DNA from 4 places in the Bacillus sp. Brlt_9 genome. Region 3 is predicted to be linked to each of the others. Evidence: riboswitches for the same ligand, from Rfam matches in the RefSeq annotation. Region 3 holds a riboswitch; each other region holds the start of a gene.
The links. Region 3 has a riboswitch for S-adenosylmethionine ahead of VF726_RS28980 (peptide ABC transporter substrate-binding protein). Riboswitches for the same ligand answer to the same signal wherever they lie in the genome.
Positions count from the first base shown of each region.

Region 1: linked by a shared signal. The riboswitch ahead of VF726_RS17500 (M20 family metallopeptidase) and the one ahead of VF726_RS28980 (peptide ABC transporter substrate-binding protein) in region 3 are both predicted to bind S-adenosylmethionine.
Region 2: linked by a shared signal. The riboswitch ahead of VF726_RS09310 (bifunctional homocysteine S-methyltransferase/methylenetetrahydrofolate reductase) and the one ahead of VF726_RS28980 (peptide ABC transporter substrate-binding protein) in region 3 are both predicted to bind S-adenosylmethionine.
Region 4: linked by a shared signal. The riboswitch ahead of VF726_RS30485 (methionine ABC transporter ATP-binding protein) and the one ahead of VF726_RS28980 (peptide ABC transporter substrate-binding protein) in region 3 are both predicted to bind S-adenosylmethionine.

Region 1 covers NZ_JAYJLO010000004.1:193,792-198,429, reverse strand. The annotation lists gene VF726_RS17510 (VOC family protein) at 1-57, opposite strand, end outside; gene VF726_RS17505 (AAA domain-containing protein) at 169-2,478, shown strand; SAM riboswitch class I at 2,554-2,655, shown strand; gene VF726_RS17500 (M20 family metallopeptidase) at 2,744-3,949, shown strand; gene VF726_RS17495 (hypothetical protein) at 4,233-4,638, shown strand, end outside.
Region 2 covers NZ_JAYJLO010000002.1:592,944-597,581, forward strand. The annotation lists gene VF726_RS09295 (cysteine hydrolase family protein) at 1-338, opposite strand, end outside; gene metC (cystathionine beta-lyase) at 500-1,663, opposite strand; gene metI (cystathionine gamma-synthase/O-acetylhomoserine thiolyase) at 1,660-2,772, opposite strand; SAM riboswitch class I at 2,866-2,975, opposite strand; SAM riboswitch class I at 3,179-3,288, shown strand; gene VF726_RS09310 (bifunctional homocysteine S-methyltransferase/methylenetetrahydrofolate reductase) at 3,359-4,638, shown strand, end outside.
Region 3 covers NZ_JAYJLO010000014.1:36,476-41,113, forward strand. The annotation lists gene VF726_RS28980 (peptide ABC transporter substrate-binding protein) at 1-784, opposite strand, end outside; SAM riboswitch class I at 917-1,021, opposite strand; gene VF726_RS28985 (aldo/keto reductase) at 1,174-2,007, opposite strand; gene proC (pyrroline-5-carboxylate reductase) at 2,009-2,812, opposite strand; gene VF726_RS28995 (GRP family sugar transporter) at 3,025-3,876, opposite strand; gene modB (molybdate ABC transporter permease subunit) at 4,177-4,638, opposite strand, start outside.
Region 4 covers NZ_JAYJLO010000019.1:16,081-20,718, forward strand. The annotation lists gene sufC (Fe-S cluster assembly ATPase SufC) at 1-31, opposite strand, end outside; gene metQ (methionine ABC transporter substrate-binding lipoprotein MetQ) at 270-1,076, opposite strand; gene metQ (methionine ABC transporter substrate-binding lipoprotein MetQ) at 1,149-1,961, opposite strand; gene VF726_RS30480 (methionine ABC transporter permease) at 1,985-2,650, opposite strand; gene VF726_RS30485 (methionine ABC transporter ATP-binding protein) at 2,643-3,668, opposite strand; SAM riboswitch class I at 3,846-3,953, opposite strand; gene VF726_RS30490 (hypothetical protein) at 4,079-4,423, opposite strand; gene VF726_RS30495 (thioredoxin family protein) at 4,578-4,638, opposite strand, start outside.

The DNA of each region.
Region 1 (4,638 bases), on a different contig from region 3:
AGATGTTTCTAAGTTTGCAACCATAAGTCCAACGTGTTCGATTCTTCTAACAGGCATGTAGATTCCTTCTTTCTGAAAATTATATACAATATGTTATTGAAAATTAAGAAAATAAGCAAGATAAAAACCTTACAAATTTTAGCGTGTTATATGGTATAGTGAGAAAGTATGTTTGGGGAGAAGGAAGGAGATTATACGATGAATACACCTACTCAAACTCCTTCATTATCGGAAACGATGAAAGAGTGGCATTATGCATTAGCGTATGAAATTAAACATTGGAAAACGATAGGTGGTAGTAAAATTTCTATCATGAACGGTCGTTTTTTATATACAGATTATGAAAGTACAGTATACGTATTTCAACTTATTTCGGAAGTAAGCTTACCTGAAGGTTCACCAATTCGAATTGAGTTCGATGGTGAGGAAGCGACAGGGGAAGTATTATCTGTACATGGATTAGAAATAGAACTGAAATTAAATGACTATATACAAGGTGAAATACGAGAAGCTGTTTTATACAGTGAACCGTGGCAATTGTTAGAACAGTTACAAGAGCGATTAAAAGAGGCACATAAAGATAAGTTAAAACGTAATCGTATAAAGCGTCTTGTTGATGGGACGAGCAGTCCGAAACATATTGAGAAGATGAAAAATCCGAAAAATGAATTGGCGTATCGTTCGTTTTACAACCCGACAACGTACGTGTGGGGGCCACCTGGAACAGGGAAGTCTTACAATTTATCACATATTATTTCGGCTCATTATCAAAAAGGAAAATCGGTACTTGTGTTAGCTCATAGTAACGCAGCAGTGGACGTATTAATGAGTGAAGTAACGAAGCAAATTGAAAAGAAAAAGAAATGGACGCCTGGCGAAATTGTTCGTTACGGTTATAGTCAACATGAACATATAAGAAATCATGAAACGCTACTTGCGTCGAAGTTAGTTGAAACGACGAACGGATCTTGGGGAGAAGAAAGACTCTATTTAGAAGAGACACGACAAGATCTTCGTGAAAAGATTTTATCGTATAAAGCAACATCTGCTGATAAGAAGCGTATACAAGAGATTGAAAGTGATCTTCGAAAGCAAAAAGCGAAAATTAAAGAAGTAGAAAAAGAATACATTGAAAATGCGAAAGTAATCGGCGCAACTTTATCGAAATGTGCGATTGATTCACTTATTTATGAGCGTACATTTGATTTAGTTGTCGTAGATGAAGTGAGTATGGCATATGTTCCACAAATTGCATTAGCTGCTTCACTTGGAAAACGCATTGTCGTTTGTGGTGATTTCTTACAGTTACCTCCAATTGCGATGGCGAACCATGAACTCGTTCGAAAGTGGCTCGGGGAAGATATGTTTTATCATGCCGGAATTGTTGAGTCTGTTAATAAATCAGAAGCGCATCCGAACCTCTTTATGCTGCAGGAACAAAGACGTATGCATGCGGATATATCTAAGTTTACGAATTCGTTTATTTATAAAAATAGAGTATACGACCATCCGTCTGTTTCAGAGCGTAAGGAAATTGCGCAATTGCAGCCGTTTGCAAATGAAGCGAGTGTTTTATTCGATACGAGCTTAATGGGCGCCTTTTCGTTAAAAGACGCTGCATCTGGTTCTCGTTTTAACATTATGTCTGGTTTAGTAGCGATGCAAATGATGTTAATCGGACTGCTAGACGGTGTTCAATCGATCGGTATTGTTACACCTTACAGAGCCCAATCCCGCTTTTTATCAACATGTATTAGAGAAATGTTGCAGAAAACGAAGTATCGTCACATACCTGTTTTAGCGGCAACAGTTCATAAGTTTCAAGGTTCTGAAAGAGATATGATGATTTTTGATACAGTGGATAGTTATCCGCAAGAACGTCCTGGCGTGTTATTCTTTGACCATAAAAATCATCGCCTCGTCAATGTAGCGGTAACGAGAGCGAGAGGAAAGTTCATTCAATTATCAGATTGCCATTATATGCGTAAAAACTTATCGAGAAAACAAGCGTTATCACAATTAACAGCTCATATAGAACGTCACGGAGATGTGTATGATCGCACGACATCAAGACAATTGTGGGAGCGAAAAATTTCGAAACGTTTACGCTGGTATATGGAAATGAATCTTGAAGAGCCGAAAGGGTTATTGAAAGATATTTTAGCCGCAAAACGAAAAATTATCATTTCACTTCCAAGTACAAAACAAGTGGATAAACGAGTATGGCAAGCGTTAATGCGTAAAAATGCGCAAATAACAGTGTATAGTGATGGACCAGTTCCATTAAAAAATGTAAAGTTACAAAGACAAAACAAAGCATTCCCATTTATCGTAATCGATGATGAAATCTTCTGGGCAGGCGCACCGCTCACATCTCAAATGATGTTTGAAGGTAGTACGGAATTTCCGTACGTATGTGCAAGACTGCAAGCACCAGAAACAATTGGTGTATTAAAAGGATTTTTAGATATTCGGTAAATTCGGATAGGAATTCCTTGACTTTTACCTGGAATGAACTTAGAATGAATGTAATTTAATATAATTTTATGAAAATTCTTATCACGAGAGGTGGAGGGACTGGCCCTATGATACCTCGGCAGCGGATTCGTTATGAATACTGTGCCAATTCCAGCAAGGTAACTTGAAAGATAAGAAAGAAGCTCATTTTGACTGTATATACAGAAGCCTCTTTCTATCTTTTAGAAAGAGGCTTTTTTACGTGAAAATAAAAGGAGGAAGAAAAATGGGAGCGACAGGAGTAGCGTCACAAAGAAAAACAATTGAAGAGAGTATCGAAAGAAATAAGGAAAAGTACATAGAAACAAGTCATGATATTCATGCGAATCCGGAGATTGGTAACCAAGAGTTTTATGCATCTAGAACACTAAGTTTATTACTAGGTAGTGCAGGATTTCAGTTGCAGCACAATATAGCTGGACATGAAACGGGATTTATCGCGCGGAAAAGTTCAGGGAAACAAGGACCAGCAATCGCATTTTTAGCGGAGTATGACGCTTTGCCAGGACTAGGTCATGCGTGTGGTCACAATTTAATTGGCACCATTAGTGTTGCAGCAGCAATTGCATTATCAGAAACGCTTGAAGAAATTGGCGGGGAAGTTGTCGTGTTCGGAACACCAGCTGAAGAAGGAGGACCGAACGGTAGCGCAAAATCGAGTTATGTAAAGGCAGGCTTATTTAAAAATATTGATGCGGCGCTTATGATTCATCCGAGCGGAAAAACAGCGACAACGAGTCCGTCATTAGCAGTCGATCCACTTGATTTTCATTTTTACGGAAAAACAGCTCATGCTGCAGCTTCACCTGAAGAAGGGATTAACGCATTAGATGCGGTTATTCAGCTTTATAACAGTATTAATGCACTTCGTCAACAACTTCCGTCAGATGTGAAGATTCATGGCGTTATTACAGAAGGAGGAAAAGCACCTAATATTATTCCTGACTACGCCGCAGCAAGGTTCTTCATTCGTGCAGCAACGCGAAAAAGATGTGCGGAAGTAACAGAGAAAGTGAAAAACATCGCACAAGGGGCAGCGCTAGCAACAGGTACGAAAGTAAAAATCCATCAATTCCAAAATGAGATCGATGAATTACTCGTAACAAAAACATATAACGACATCGTAGCGGAAGAACTAGAATTACTAGGTGAAGAAGTAAATCGTAAAGAAAGACTTGGCATTGGTTCAACCGATGCAGGAAACGTTAGCCAAGTTGTGCCGACAATCCACCCGTACATTAAAATTGGCCCAGATGACTTAATTGCGCATACGAATGAATTTAGAGAAGCAGCGCGTTCAGAACTAGGAGACAAAGCATTAATTACATCCGCAAAAGCATTAGCGAATACAGCGTATCGATTAATTACAGAAGAAGGGTTGTTAGAGAAGGTGAAGGAGGAGTTTAGAGAGGCCCAGAGAAATCAGGGGTAGGTGGTTAAAAGGAGTGGATGATCCACTCCTTTTTCTCTTAACAATAGCCATGTGTTTTCTAGTAAAACCAGTATTTTTAATCAATATATTAGTATTTAATATATAAAAAAATAAATATTACATTTAATTATTAAATTTTAGTGATGTATGAAATAAAATAAAACTTGTCATTGGAAAAAAAAGGAGAGTGTTATTGTTGTATAATCCGTATATGCCTAGGTTTTTAAAGCGTTTCGCCGTATTTTTAGTTTGTTTTTTGGGAGGTTTATTTCTGGGGTCGAGTTTGGACTCTACGCTTTTATTAATGTTTACAATATTCACACCGTTAATTGTTCCTGCGTACTTTTACATGAAAGATAATAAAGAGAAAAATGCTTGTATTGAAATGATACGTCGCGAACGTAATCAAAACAGTAAATTCACAGTACTTGCTTATCATAATGATTTAGAGTTCGGATACCTTTCTTTAACAGACAAATCTTTTATATTTGTTCCTAAGAAGGGAGAAATAATTGATATTCCATTAGAGACTGTAACAAACTATGGTTTTAAAGGGGTTGGTACAGGAGTGTATGGTACAACAACTACAAATTTAGGGAATACTGGTATGCAACTTAGCAGTACACGAGAAGTTAAGGCTCCGGTTTTCTATGTCACTGTTGGGGAATATACTTACGAATGGCTTGCGC
Region 2 (4,638 bases), on a different contig from region 3:
TCTGTTTGGGCACCACAAAATTCAATACGATGTACAGATAATTGTTCTAAAATCTCTTTTAAGTTTGTTTTATAAAATGAATTGGCATGTGTTTTTCTTACAAAAAAATCTTGTTCCTGAACATCTAGATCAGTATGAATAGCCCAAAGATCTTTCTCAGGTACTAAATCATCATCACAATGTTGAACGAAAAGAATCGGTTTATTTGATTTTCTGTATGAAGAAATTCTTTTATTTACTTTTGTAAGTAGATTTTGTAAATCGAATAAATGCTCCCCGCTATAACATACTCCATTTTGTAAGTCGATAACGATTAAAACATCTGCACAAGTATCCATTATTTTTGCCCCTTTTTTTACTTTTTAATATATCAATTAATTCATTACTTGGAAATAGATGGTGCTCTCTCGTTTTTTATGAACTATAAGAAAAGTAAAAAATATACTAAACAGCATAAAAAAGAAGATATGAAAACTTAATTTCATATCTTCTTTTCTCTCTATGCATTTACAGGTTCTTCTACATAAGAAAGGGCATTTTCAAAATCGGATATTAAATCGTCAACATTTTCAAGACCGACGGATAACCGAAGTAATGAATTCGAAATACCTCTTTCATCGCGAGCTTCTTGCGACAGTGCTGCATGTGACATTTTAGCTGGGTAGGAAAGAATGGATTCGACAGCTCCTAAACTGACCGCAAAGACAGGTAATTTTACTTTTGATAAAAATTGGCGGAGTGCGTCTTCTGATTGTAAAGTGAAAGATAGGACGGCTCCAGCTGATGTAGCTTGAGATTGTTGAATGTCAAATCCAAGATGTGTTTGTAAGCCAGGATAATAGACATTTTGAACTTTAGTGTGATCTTGTAAATAGTGTGCAATTTTATTGGCGTTAGCCGCTGAATGCTCAAGACGTACATGCAATGTTTTTAGACCTCGAAGTACGAGAGAACAATCTTGCGGGCTTAAAATAGCGCCGAATGCATTTTGTAAAAATCCAAGTTTTTGAGCGAGTTCGGCATCTTTTACAACCGCTAATCCGGCAGTAACGTCACTATGACCAGCAATGAATTTTGTGGCACTATGAAGAACGACATCGGCGCCAAGATCAAGTGGTTTCTGGAATAGTGGTGTCAAAAATGTATTATCAACAAAAGTAAGGGCGTCAATAGATTTTGCAAGTGTAGAAACAGCACGAATATCGGTTACTTTTAAAAGTGGATTAGAAGGTGTTTCCACATAAAAGAGTTTTGTATTTGGTTTAATGTTTTGCTTTATTTCTTCTAAATTGGTCATATCAACAAATGTATGTGAAACACCGTAACGGGAGAGAACTTCAGTTATAATGCGATAAGTTCCTCCGTATACGTCTTCTGAAATGAGTACGTGATCACCTTGTGAAAGGAGGAGGAATGCAGTAGAAATTGCTGCAATTCCTGACGCGAACGCAAACCCTTTTGTTCCGCCTTCTAATAAAGCAATGATATCTTCAAGAGCTTCACGTGTTGGATTACCAGAGCGGCTATAGTCATATTTTCCAAACGTATCTACATCAAATTGGTGGAATGTTGATGTATTATAGATGGGAACGTTAACAGCTCCTGTTTGCGGGTCATGTTTATATTGGTTATGCAGTAAGAGTGTATCTATAGAATAACTCATATTCTTACACCTTCTTTTACAAGTTTAATGGATTGCTGTAAGTCTTGAATTAAATCGTTACTATTTTCAATGCCAACGGAGAATCGAAGAAGACGATTGCACACACCGTTTGCTGTTCTGATTTCTTCAGGAATATCAGCATGTGTTTGCGTTGCTGGATAGGTCATTAAACTTTCCACACCACCAAGACTTTCAGCAAATGTAATTAAGGATAAAGATTGTAAGAATGGATTAACCCAAGATTCGTCTTTAAGACGAAATGAAATCATACCGCCTCTTCCTGGATAAAATACATCTGTCACACCATCTTCATTGTTTAAATAAGCAACAACAGCTTTCGCATTTTCTTCATGTTGTCTCATGCGAAGCGCTAACGTTTTCATACCGCGAATTAATAGCCATGAGTCAAATGGGCTTAAGACCGCACCGGATGCATTATGATAATGGGCGATTTCCTCACAAAGTTCCTTTCCTTTTGCAACGACAAGTCCGCTTAGTACATCGTTATGTCCACCTAAATATTTCGTTGCACTATGAAGTACGATGTCGGCACCTTCCGTTAATGGTTGCTGTATATACGGCGTGTAGAATGTGTTGTCTACAATAAGGAGTAGTCCATGCCTCTTCGCTACAGTTGCGACAGCGGCAATATCAGTAACTTGCATTAATGGATTAGTCGGAGTTTCTATGAAAATAGCCTTCGTTTCAGTTGTGATAGCTTTTTCAATTTGTTTAATAGATTGTGTATTTACGTATCTACATCGAACGTTCCACTTTTTTTCATGCTCAGAAAATAATCGATACGTTCCGCCGTATAAGTCTTCAGATACAATAAGTTCATCTCCAGAACGGAATAGCGAAAGGACGAGGAGAACAGCCGCCATTCCGGAGCTACAGGCATAACCTTGTTCACCGTATTCTAAGTCTGCGATTGCCTGTTCTAAAAGACCGCGAGTTGGATTTCCAGTTCGTGAATAATCAAAGCCAGTAGATTTACCAATTCCTTCGTGACGATAAGCAGTTGAGAAATAAACAGGCGGATTAACAGTTCCTGTTGTAGTTTCACTCCTGTTTCCAATTTGTGCTAGTTTTGTTTCGATTGTTGACATGTAAAAATTCCTCCTTTTTAAATGAACAATTAAGTGAATGTAAAATAAAAAAAGCCTTCTAAGAAGAAGGCTTTCGGTTTGAATAGAGTCTTCTTCTCATCTGTCAAATCTTTCACAATTTGCTGGAATTAGCACCTTATTAACAAATGTTAATGGTTGCTGAGGCGTCATAGGGCCAGTCCCTCTACCTCTCTAGATAAGAATGTTCGTATGAAATTTTATTATGTTTTTAACTTTACAACAAAAGATAATTGAATTGCAACTTTATTTTAAATAATTTTTATTTTTCCGCAAGTGTCATTGACTTTTGTATTTGTGCGTGCTAAATTTATAAAAAAATTAACAAACATTGTTAAAAGGGGAACGCATTTCCTTTTAGCTACATAAATAAAATAATAAAGACAAACTCTTATTGAGAGCGGTGGAGGGAAAGGCCCTGTGAAACCCGGCAACCTTCAAACGAAATGTTTGAAACGGTGCTAATACCTGCAAAACGAATGTTTTGCATAATAAGAGGAGGATCGATTATGTCCCCCTCTTCAAAGTGAAGAGGGGGTTTTTATATTGATAGAAATGAGGGAGATTGGTGAAATTACTAGATTTATTATCAAAAGGAATTGTAATAGGTGATGGTGCGGTTGGGACGTTATTACATTCACATGGTTTACAAAGTAGTTTTGAAGAATTGAACATATCTGATCCAGATTTAATTATATCGATTCATAAGCAATATGTAGCTGCTGGGGCAGATGTAATTCAAACAAATACGTACGGAGCAAATGAAGCGAAATTACGTATGTATGGCTTAGAAAATCAAGTTACTGAAATTAATAGAGCGGCAGTAAAACTGGCGAAAGCATCTGTTACAGAAAGAAATGCGATTTTAGGAACAATTGGTGGTATGAAACATATCGGAGCTGTTACGACAACTGATATGGAGAGAGAATTTATGTTACTGGAACAGGCAAGTGCATTACTAGAAGAACAGGTGGACGGCCTGCTATTAGAGACTTTCTATGATGAGTTTGAATTACTTCATGCTGTTCAGGTGTTAAGAAAACAAACAAATATTCCAATTGTAGCTCAATTAGCGTTACATGAGGCAGGTACGACTCAAAATGGAAATGATGTAAATGAAATATTAAAACAGCTTTTAGATTATGGGGCAAATGTCGTTGGATTGAACTGCCAACTAGGGCCGCTTCATATGACAGAAGCTTTTAAAATGATATCGATCCCGAAAGATGGTTACTTATCAGCATACCCAAATGCAGGTCTCCCGAATTATGTGGAGGGACGTTACGTATATGAGGGAAGTCCGGCTTATTTTGAAGCGATGACACCGAAATTTATTGAGCAAGGTATTCGTTTATTGGGTGGTTGTTGTGGCACTACGCCAGAACATATTGAAAGCATGAAACGTGCTGTTCTAAATGTTACGCCTGTAATAGAGAAGGATACGATTCCAAGGCCGAAAGTAGTTCATACACACGAAAAGCGTTCGAAAGCTCATGTCACTTTGGCAGAGAAAGCAAAAAAACAAACGACAGTAGTAGTGGAATTAGATCCACCGAAAACATTAGATACGCAGCGGTTTTTTGAAGGAGCAAGAGCATTGAAAAGAGCTGGAGCAGATGCTATTACTCTAGCAGATAATTCGTTGGCATCGCCTCGCGTCTCGAATATGGCAATGGGAGCATTATTAACGAAGCACGATATTCCGGTATTGACGCACTTAACGTGTAGAGATCATAACGTAATCGGACTACAATCTCATTTACTAGGCTTATCAGCGTTAGGCATGGAAGAAGTGTTAGCTTTAACTGGTGATCCAGCACGCGTCGGTGATTTTCCAGGTGCCACTTC
Region 3 (4,638 bases):
TTACTTCTGTAGATTTTTCTTTTACGACGTTAAAATTGATTTCTTCCAGTTTGACAGTATCTTTATCCCAATAGGTAGGATTTTTCTTGAATTTAAAGCTTTGCTCGTGCTTCCAATCGCTTAGTGTAAAAGCTCCGTTGTACAAGATTGTATTGTCTTCTAAAGCGTACTTATCACCTTGTGCTTTAAAGAATTCCTCGTTAATTGGTAGAAATGTTGGAAATGCTGTTAAGCTAATAAAGTACGGAACAGGGCGTTCTAATTCTACCTCAAACGTATGGTCATCAATTGCTTTTACACCAAGTTGATCGGCTGGAAGTTCTTTGTTGTTAATTTTTGATGCATTTTTAATATCAAAGAATAGAAATGCATATTCAGAGGCTGTTGCTGGATCAACAGCTCTTTGCCAAGCGAAGACAAAGTCTTTCGCTGTAACAGGAGTGCCGTTTGACCATTTTGAATCTCGCAGGTGGAATGTGTATTTCGTCTTATCACCACTTACTTCATGAGATTTTGCAACACCAGGGACAGGTTTATTACCTTCACCAAGATTATACAAACCTTCAAATACGTTTCTCATTACTTGACCAGAATCAGTATCTGTAGCACGAGCTGTATCCATTGTTCGTATTTCAGTAGGTGAAGATAAGTTTAAAACCTGCTTACTAGGCGCCTCGTCTTTTGCATTTGCTCCGCTTGCTTCGTTTTTATAACTACCGCAACCAGTTAATAAAATACTTACTCCTACAACTGATGCAATACCGGGTACAAACTTCTTTTTCATTTGATTTTCCTCCTAAATAATTAAGTTTGGATGATGATGAGGGAAATGAAAAATAAAAAATCCCTCTTTTCATATTGAGAAAGAGGGATTTTTACGTACAAGTTATGCACCCGTATATAAACGAAGTCCCTCATTCTATCTTTCAAGCATAAAGCTTGCAGGAAGTGGCACAGTATTCAAAATGAACCTGTTGCCGAGGTTTCAAAGGGCCAGTCCCTCCACCTCTCTTGATACAATGAGTAAACGAATAAACTTTATTAATTTTTGTGTTTCTTTGATAATTCAAAATCTTACACCTTGGATAATGAAGTGTCAACCAAATGAAACATAGTTTAAATTTTCAGTTTTTTTAACAAAAAAAACCACTGCATATGGCAGTGGTTCTTCTATTAGAAGTTAAAGTTATCTGGATCTGGACCAACGCGACGATCTTCATTTAGAGCTTGAATTGCTTTCATGTCATCCGCACTTAATTCAAAATCGAATATATTTGCATTTTCAATAATGCGATGTTCTTTAATAGATTTAGGGATTGTTACAACTTCGTTTTGTAGATCCCAGCGTAAAATAATTTGTGCAGTTGATTTATTATATTTTGTTGCAATGTCTTGTAATGTTTGGTTGTCTAGCAGTTGGCCTTGCATTAATGGTGACCAAGCTTCAAGCTGGATGTTATGTTCTTTACAGAAAGCGTGTAGCTCTTCTTGTGCTAAACGTGGGTGGTATTCCACTTGGTTGACCATTGGCTTAATTTCAGCCATTTCAAATACGTCTTGTAAGTGGTGAATGTGGAAATTACTCACACCGATAGCACGAACACGGCCGTCTTTATAAAGCTTTTCTAACGCTTTCCATGATTCAGTATATTTCCCTTTTACAGGCCAATGTACTAAATATAAGTCTAAATATTCTAGACCTAGTTTTTCTAGTGTAGTTTCAAATGCTTGAAGTGTTGTTTCATACCCTTGATCGCTATTCCATACTTTTGATGTAATAAATAATTCTTCACGTGAAACACCTGATTCACGGATTGCTTGTCCAACGCCTTCTTCGTTTTGATAAATTGCTGCAGTATCAATGCTGCGGTAGCCATTTTTAATTGCTGCTTTTACAGATTCAACTACTTCTGAACCATCTTCTACTTTAAAAACACCTAAACCGAACCAAGGCATTTTTACACCGTTATGTAATGTTGTATAGTCTTTTAAACTTGTTAAATTCATATTATTTCCCCCTAGCTTTTTTGTTTGTTGCTTCTACTGCTTTTTGAATTCCCTCTGAAAAATTATATTCATATAAAGCTTTGAGACCCTCAGCCGTGGAACCACCTGGTGTTGTTACTTGTTTTCGGAGGTTAGCTGGATCTTGCGTTTGTTCAAGCATAGAAGCAGAGCCAGAAATCATTTGAATGACAAGGTGTTTGGCAGTTGCTTCATCGATTCCATAATTTTTTGTTGCTTCAATTAAGCTTTCAGCAAAGTAATAAAGGAAAGCTGGTGCACTTCCAGTAACGGCAGTAAGCTGATGAACTTCTTCCTCAGTGCAAAGTTGCGAAGTACCAATGCCTTTTAAAAGCAGTTGCAGGGTTTCTTGATGCATCTCATTTACTGATTGTCCCATTGTATATAAGGAGATAGACTTTCCAATTTCAGCAGCTGTATTTGGCATAATCCAAGCAACAGGCGTTCCCCCGGGAAGTCTTTCTTCTAAATAAGATGGTCCAATGCCAGCAGCTACCGTTACGACAAGTTGATTCGATAGTAACGGAGATAATTCTGCTAATAATTCTTCATGTGCAGAAGGTGGCATTGCTAAAACAATCGTACCAACAGATGTAACATGCTGCTTCCAATCTGTTGTAGTAGACACATCATATCGCCCTTGTAATTGCTTTAGCTTTTCTACGTTGCTTCGGTTAGAAACGATAATTTCTTCGATGTATTCTTTGCTTGTTTTAAGTAATCCGGAAAATATAGCTTCTGCCATACGACCAGCACCAATAAATAAAATTCGATGTTTAGTTAGCATATCCTTTATTCCTTTCTAGTGAAGATATGTTATAAAAAACGATACCATTTTTAAGAGAATTTTGTAAAAAGAAAAGGCTTATCGTGAGAAGGATGAAAATGGAGGGAGGAGGGTTAATACAAATAAGGTTATAAAAATTATTATACTTAAAAAACAGTTGTAATAAAAAATCCCTGAAGCATAACTGCTTCAGGGATTAATAGATTATAAGTTTATGCTTTTGTCATACCTAACAATACAGCGCCACCGATAATTAAAACACTACCTAGTGCAATAAAGATTAATTGACGTTTTGTTTTCTTTTCACCTAAGAAGACAATGGCACCGAATGTTGAGATAACGATTCCAGTTTGAGATAATGGGAAGCTTGTTGCTACTCCGACACGTGGTAATGAAAGAAGTAAGAATAAGTTTCCAGTTCCCCATAGTAAACCAGATAAAGCATTACGGATTGCATATTTGTTAAATGGCTTATGTTTAGATGTCAGTACAACCGCACCAACAAACATACCAACTGCTTGTGGTAAAATAGCAGACCAACCATCGATATTATACCAACGAATAATAATTACATATACAAGGTAACCGAAAGTAGAAACAATTAAAGTAAGAAGCCCTTTTTTCAATTGTCCTGGCGGTTGTGCATTTTCTTTGTCATCTAGTGATGTGAATACAACACCAACTACGATTAATAGGATTGCAATCGTTCCCAGAACAATCGTTGTAGTAGTAGTCCACTCACGGAAAGCGATAACTCCAAAGATAGAAGTTGCAACAAGTTGCATACCAGTAGAAATTGTTACAGTAGTTGAAACACCTAGTTTTTCAACTGTTTTTAATTGGTTTACTTGTCCTAAAGCCCAGAATAAACCTGAAATAAAACCAACAATCAAGACTGTCATTGTTAAAGCGGGTTGAGTAAATACATACATAATTGTTGCGAAGAATAGAGCACCGATTGTCATACCTACCGTTTGGCTATATGCACCACCGCCCATTTTTACGCTTACTAATAAGATGTTTCCCCATGCAATTGCAGGAAGAAGCGCTAATAAAATGTCCATTACAAGACTCCCTTCGATTTCCTATACCAATATAATTACATATCGTTCTAACGATCGGTAATGCCCCACTAATAGAGTAGAAGATTACCGATCGCTAAAACAGGATGAAGAATTTACGATATAAATGCGTTTTCATTTCTTCATTTTTTGAAACACCTCCATATAATAACAGGAAATTGCCTATTTTAGAAAGTGAATTCAAATAAAATGTATATTTAAATAAGAGGTAAAATTCAGTTATTTCCCGAGGGTATATTTTATTTCCTAAGAAATAAATAAGCAGCTTCGAAAAAAGCTGCTTTAAGAGTTGGTAATTTTTTTATTGATAAGCTGGATACATAGCAGAAATAGGAGTGACATACTGATGGTGATAACTACAAGTGTCCAAGCGAGTTGCATATTACTTGCATCAATCGCCATATAAATTGCAGTTGGGATCGTCTGTGTTTTACCAGGAATGTTCCCAGCGAACATGAGTGTAGCACCAAACTCACCGAGCGCACGAACGAAGCTCAAAATCATTCCGCTTAGTAAGGCAGGAAATGCAAGTGGAAGTGTGACGTGTAGAAAAACTTGATACTCACTTGCACCAAGGTCACGAGCACTTTCTTCAATTTGTACATTCGCGATAGAAAATCCTGTTTTTGCTGATTGGTACATAAGCGGAAATGCAACAACTGTAGAAGCAATGATCGCAGCAGTAGATGTGAACATAATAGACTGCTGAAACAAGGATTCTATCCACATTCCAATGGGACTATT
Region 4 (4,638 bases), on a different contig from region 3:
AGTCTTTAACCGTTAATGTAGAACCAGCCATCTCAATACCTCCATTAATCCTATATATACATTTTAAAAATTCCTAAAACGTTCATATTCTCATTTTATTCTCATTCTAATCTTATATCAAATAAAATGATATCGCAAACGACGAAAAAAAGTAACAATTTTTTCACAAATGTATATAAGTATTTCCCTTGCATCTTTATATGATACACCTTTCTTCTTATTTATATAAAGAAAAAAGGACTGGTAATTTTCCAGTCCTTTCCTTATATTTATTCATTTACCGGAAGTACAGCACCTTTATATTCTTTATTAATAAAGTCTTGAATTTCTTTTGAATGTAGTACTTCTACTAGCTCTTTAATTTCTTTTTTCTTCTCGTCACCTTTACGAACTGCAATAATATTTGCGTATGGAGAGTCTGATCCTTCAATCGCAATTGCATCCTTTGTTGGATTTAATTTCGCATCAATTGCATAGTTTGAATTAATGAATAAAGCGTCACCTTCATTATTTTCATATAACTTCGGTGACAATCCAGGTTCAACATCTGTTTTAAACTTTAAGTTTTTCGGGTTTTCTACAACATCTTTTACTGTTGCCTTAACAACATCTACACCTTCTTTTAATTTAATAACGCCACCTTTTTGTAAAAGTGCTAGCATACGTCCACGCTCTGCTACGTTATTACTCATAATAACTGTCCCGCCATCTGGAAGTTCTTTTAAACTTTTATATTTCTTAGAATAAATGCCCATTGGCTCTAAATGGATTTTTCCTGCGTTTACAATTTTATATCCCTTTTCTTGAATTTCTTTATCTAAGTAAGGAATGTGTTGGAAGTAGTTTGCATCAATTTCCTTATCCGCTAACGCTTTATTCGGCAGCACATAATCTTGGAATTTTTTAATTTCTAATTTAATACCCTTTTTCTCTAATATCGGCTGTGCCTTCTCTAAAATAACAGCGTGCGGCACGTTAGAAGCTCCCACAACAAGCTTATTCTCCTCTTTCCCTCCGCAAGCAGCTAATGTAAATACAGACAGCGCTGTAACAACTGACAATAGAATCTTTTTCATATGATATCCCCTTCTCCCGTATAATTATGTAGTTATAAAAAGGGCCAGCATACACCAACCCTTCCGCAGCAATTATTCTTTTACAGGAACAACTGCCCCTTTATATTCTTTATTAATGAAGTCTTCAATTTCTTTAGAATGTAGTACTTCTACAAGAGCTTTAATCTCTTTCTTATCTTTATCACCTTTACGAACAGCTACTACGTTTGCGTATGGAGAATCGTCACCTTCAATTGCAATTGCATCTTTTTCTGGATTTAACTTCGCATCAATTGCATAGTTCGAGTTAATTAAAACAGCGTCGCCTTCTTTATTGTTATACACTTGTGGTAATAAACCCGGCTCGATATCTGTTTTGAATTTTAAGTTTTTCGGATTATCCGCAATATCTTTTGGCGTCGCTTTAACTGGATCTACTCCGTCTTTAATTTTTAAAATACCTTCTTTTTGTAAAATTGCTAAACCACGTCCATGGTCAGCAACAGAGTTACTCATAATAATTGTCGCTCCGTTTGGAAGCTCTTTTAAACTTTTATATTTTTGAGAATATACACCAATTGGTTCTAAATGAATTTTTCCTGCTACTTCAAAGTCATACTTTTTATCTTTCATTTCTTTTTCTAAATACGGAATGTGCTGGAAGTAGTTTGCATCTAAATCCTTATCCGCTAACGATTTATTTGGTAACACGTAATCTTGGAACTTTTTCACTTCTAATTCAATTCCTTTTTTCTCAAGTAACGGTTTTGCCTTTTCTAAAATAACAGCGTGCGGTACGTTAGAAGCACCGACAACAAGTTTCTTTTCATCTTTATCTTTCCCACCGCAGGCAGCTAACCCAAAAATTGAAGTTGAAATAAGTGCTGTAAGTAATAATTTTTTCATTTGAAACATCCTCCTGTTTTTTATTATCGTTTATCTATTCGAGTCGTTAAACTATCACCAATCCACTGAATGAAAAATACAACTAGTAATACACAAATTGTCGCAACGATTGTTACATCGTTATTTCCTCGTTGGAATCCTTCTAAATAGGCAAGTGTGCCAAGGCCACCAGCACCAACAACTCCCGCCATCGCTGTATAGCCTACTAAAGCAATTGTCGTAACCGTAATACCAGATACTAACGCTGGTAATGATTCTGGAATTAACACTTTCAAAATAATTGTGCTTGTTTTTGCTCCCATCGCTTTTGAAGCTTCGATTACACCTTTATCAATTTCACGAAGTGCAATTTCAACCATTCTTGCATAAAATGGTGCCGCTCCAATAATTAAAGCCGGAAGTGCTGCACTTGCTCCAAGAATTGTTCCAAGCAAGATCTTTGTGAATGGGATTAATAAAATAATTAAAATGATGAACGGTATCGAACGGAAAATGTTTACGAACGCTCCAATCGCTGTATTAACCGTTTTGTTTTCCCATAAATTATCTTTCGCCGTCATGAAAAGTAACAATCCTAAAATTAGTCCTAAAACAAATGTGGCAAGAGCTGCGATTGCCGTCATATATAACGTTTCACCAGTTGCTTCTAACATTTGATTCCAATCAACATTTGTGAGTAACTTATCCATGTGCAATCACCTCCAGCTCTACTTGATCTTGATGTATTCCCTCTATTGCTTGCTGAATCGCTGTCTCCTCACCATTTAAATGAACGACTAAACTACCGTAAGAGCCGTTATTCGTTTGTGCGATATTTCCTTGCAAAATACTAACTTCTATATCACTGCGTTGCATTAATCTTTGAAGCACTGGTCTTTCTACAGCCTCACCGATAAACTGCAAACGAACGACTTTACCATCTGGATACTTTTCAATTAAACTTTCAATCGTTTCATTTGTATCTTCAGAATCCGTTAACTGCTGTACAAATCGTTTCGTAATGTCTTTCTGCGGATTGCGAAATACATCAAGTACTGGACCCGTTTCTACAATCTTTCCTTTCTCCATTACCGCTACTCGATTACAAATCTTTCGAATGACGTGCATCTCATGTGTAATAAGTACAATTGTTAAACCGAGACGCTTATTAATATCTAATAATAAATCTAAAATTTGATCTGTCGTTTCTGGATCAAGAGCTGATGTTGCTTCATCACATAAAAGCACTTGTGGATTGTTAGCTAATGCTCTTGCAATACCGACGCGTTGCTTTTGTCCTCCGCTCAGCTGAGAAGGATACGCGTCTCCTCTTCCCTCTAATCCAACAAGATGAATTAACTCATCCACACGTTTTCTTCTCTTCGCCTTATCAACACCTGCAATCTCAAGTGGGAACTCGATATTTTCTCGTACAGTTCGTGACCAAAGTAAGTTGAAGTGTTGAAAAATCATTCCGATTTCTTGCCTTGCCTTACGAAGTTCACTTCCTGTAATTGCTGAAATCACGCGATTTGCAATTGTAATTTGACCAGAAGTTGGTTTCTCTAGCTGATTGAATAATCTGATTAACGAACTTTTCCCAGCGCCACTATATCCGATAACACCAAATATTTCGCCTTTGTCTATTTTTAAATTGGCATTATCTACAGCAGTGACATCACCGCTTTTTGCTTTATATATTTTCTTTACATTTTCTAATAAGATCATGATGTTCACCCCTTTTTGTTTGGATCGACTCCGCAATTTTTTATGTTTAATGCGTGTAGTCCACCGTTATCACTACTTTTATTATTTGAATGTCCTCCACATTCAAACAATAAAAAAACCTTTCTGCTCTAGAGAAGCAGAAAGGTTTATGTGCGTATATAACAACATTATCCCTCTCTCTCATCTCTCAAAGCATTTGCTTTGCAGGAATTGGCACCATTTCAACATAAGTTGACGGTTGCCGGGCTTCACAGGGCACAGTCCCTCCACCTCTCTTGATAAGAGAAATCAGATTACATTTTCGTCTGATTTGTAATTTATGAAATTGTCTATATTTTATGAATTGAATTGTATCAACATCCACACACCATGTCAACAGAAATTTTCGCAAAAAATGAAACTTCAGAATTTTAAGCGCCTACTGACATCGGTTTACATATATGAAACATCGATTCAACTAACAGCATCGTTCGATACGTTCCCGAATATTGTACACGCCCATCGTTCATTAACATTTGCAATCGTACATTTCCGTTCACCAATTGTTTTACATCTTCTTCATCTACACAAACGATTTGCTCCGTGCCTCTTTCCTCATGTAGCAACTCTATATAATCTCTTGAAATTTGTAACGAACAACTCTCATCTCCAAAGCGGAAATTAACAGTTTTTTCTCCTTGTCTTAAAAGCGGCTCTAAATGATATTGACCATTAGCATAATTTACAAATGATTGCAGCAAAGAATATAATTTCACCCTAAATCACATCCTTCATATCACTTTCTATTACACATACCATTCCCTCTCACTAAAGAGCAATCCTGTTATTTTCGCTCGACAAATACTGTAACCACCCTGCCTCTCGACATATTTCCCGAGAAATATGTCGAGGCGGCAAAAACTTTGCCGCCTACTTTAATTCCGTATATAAATATTCAACCGAATGAAATGCATATATCTTCTTCATGAGT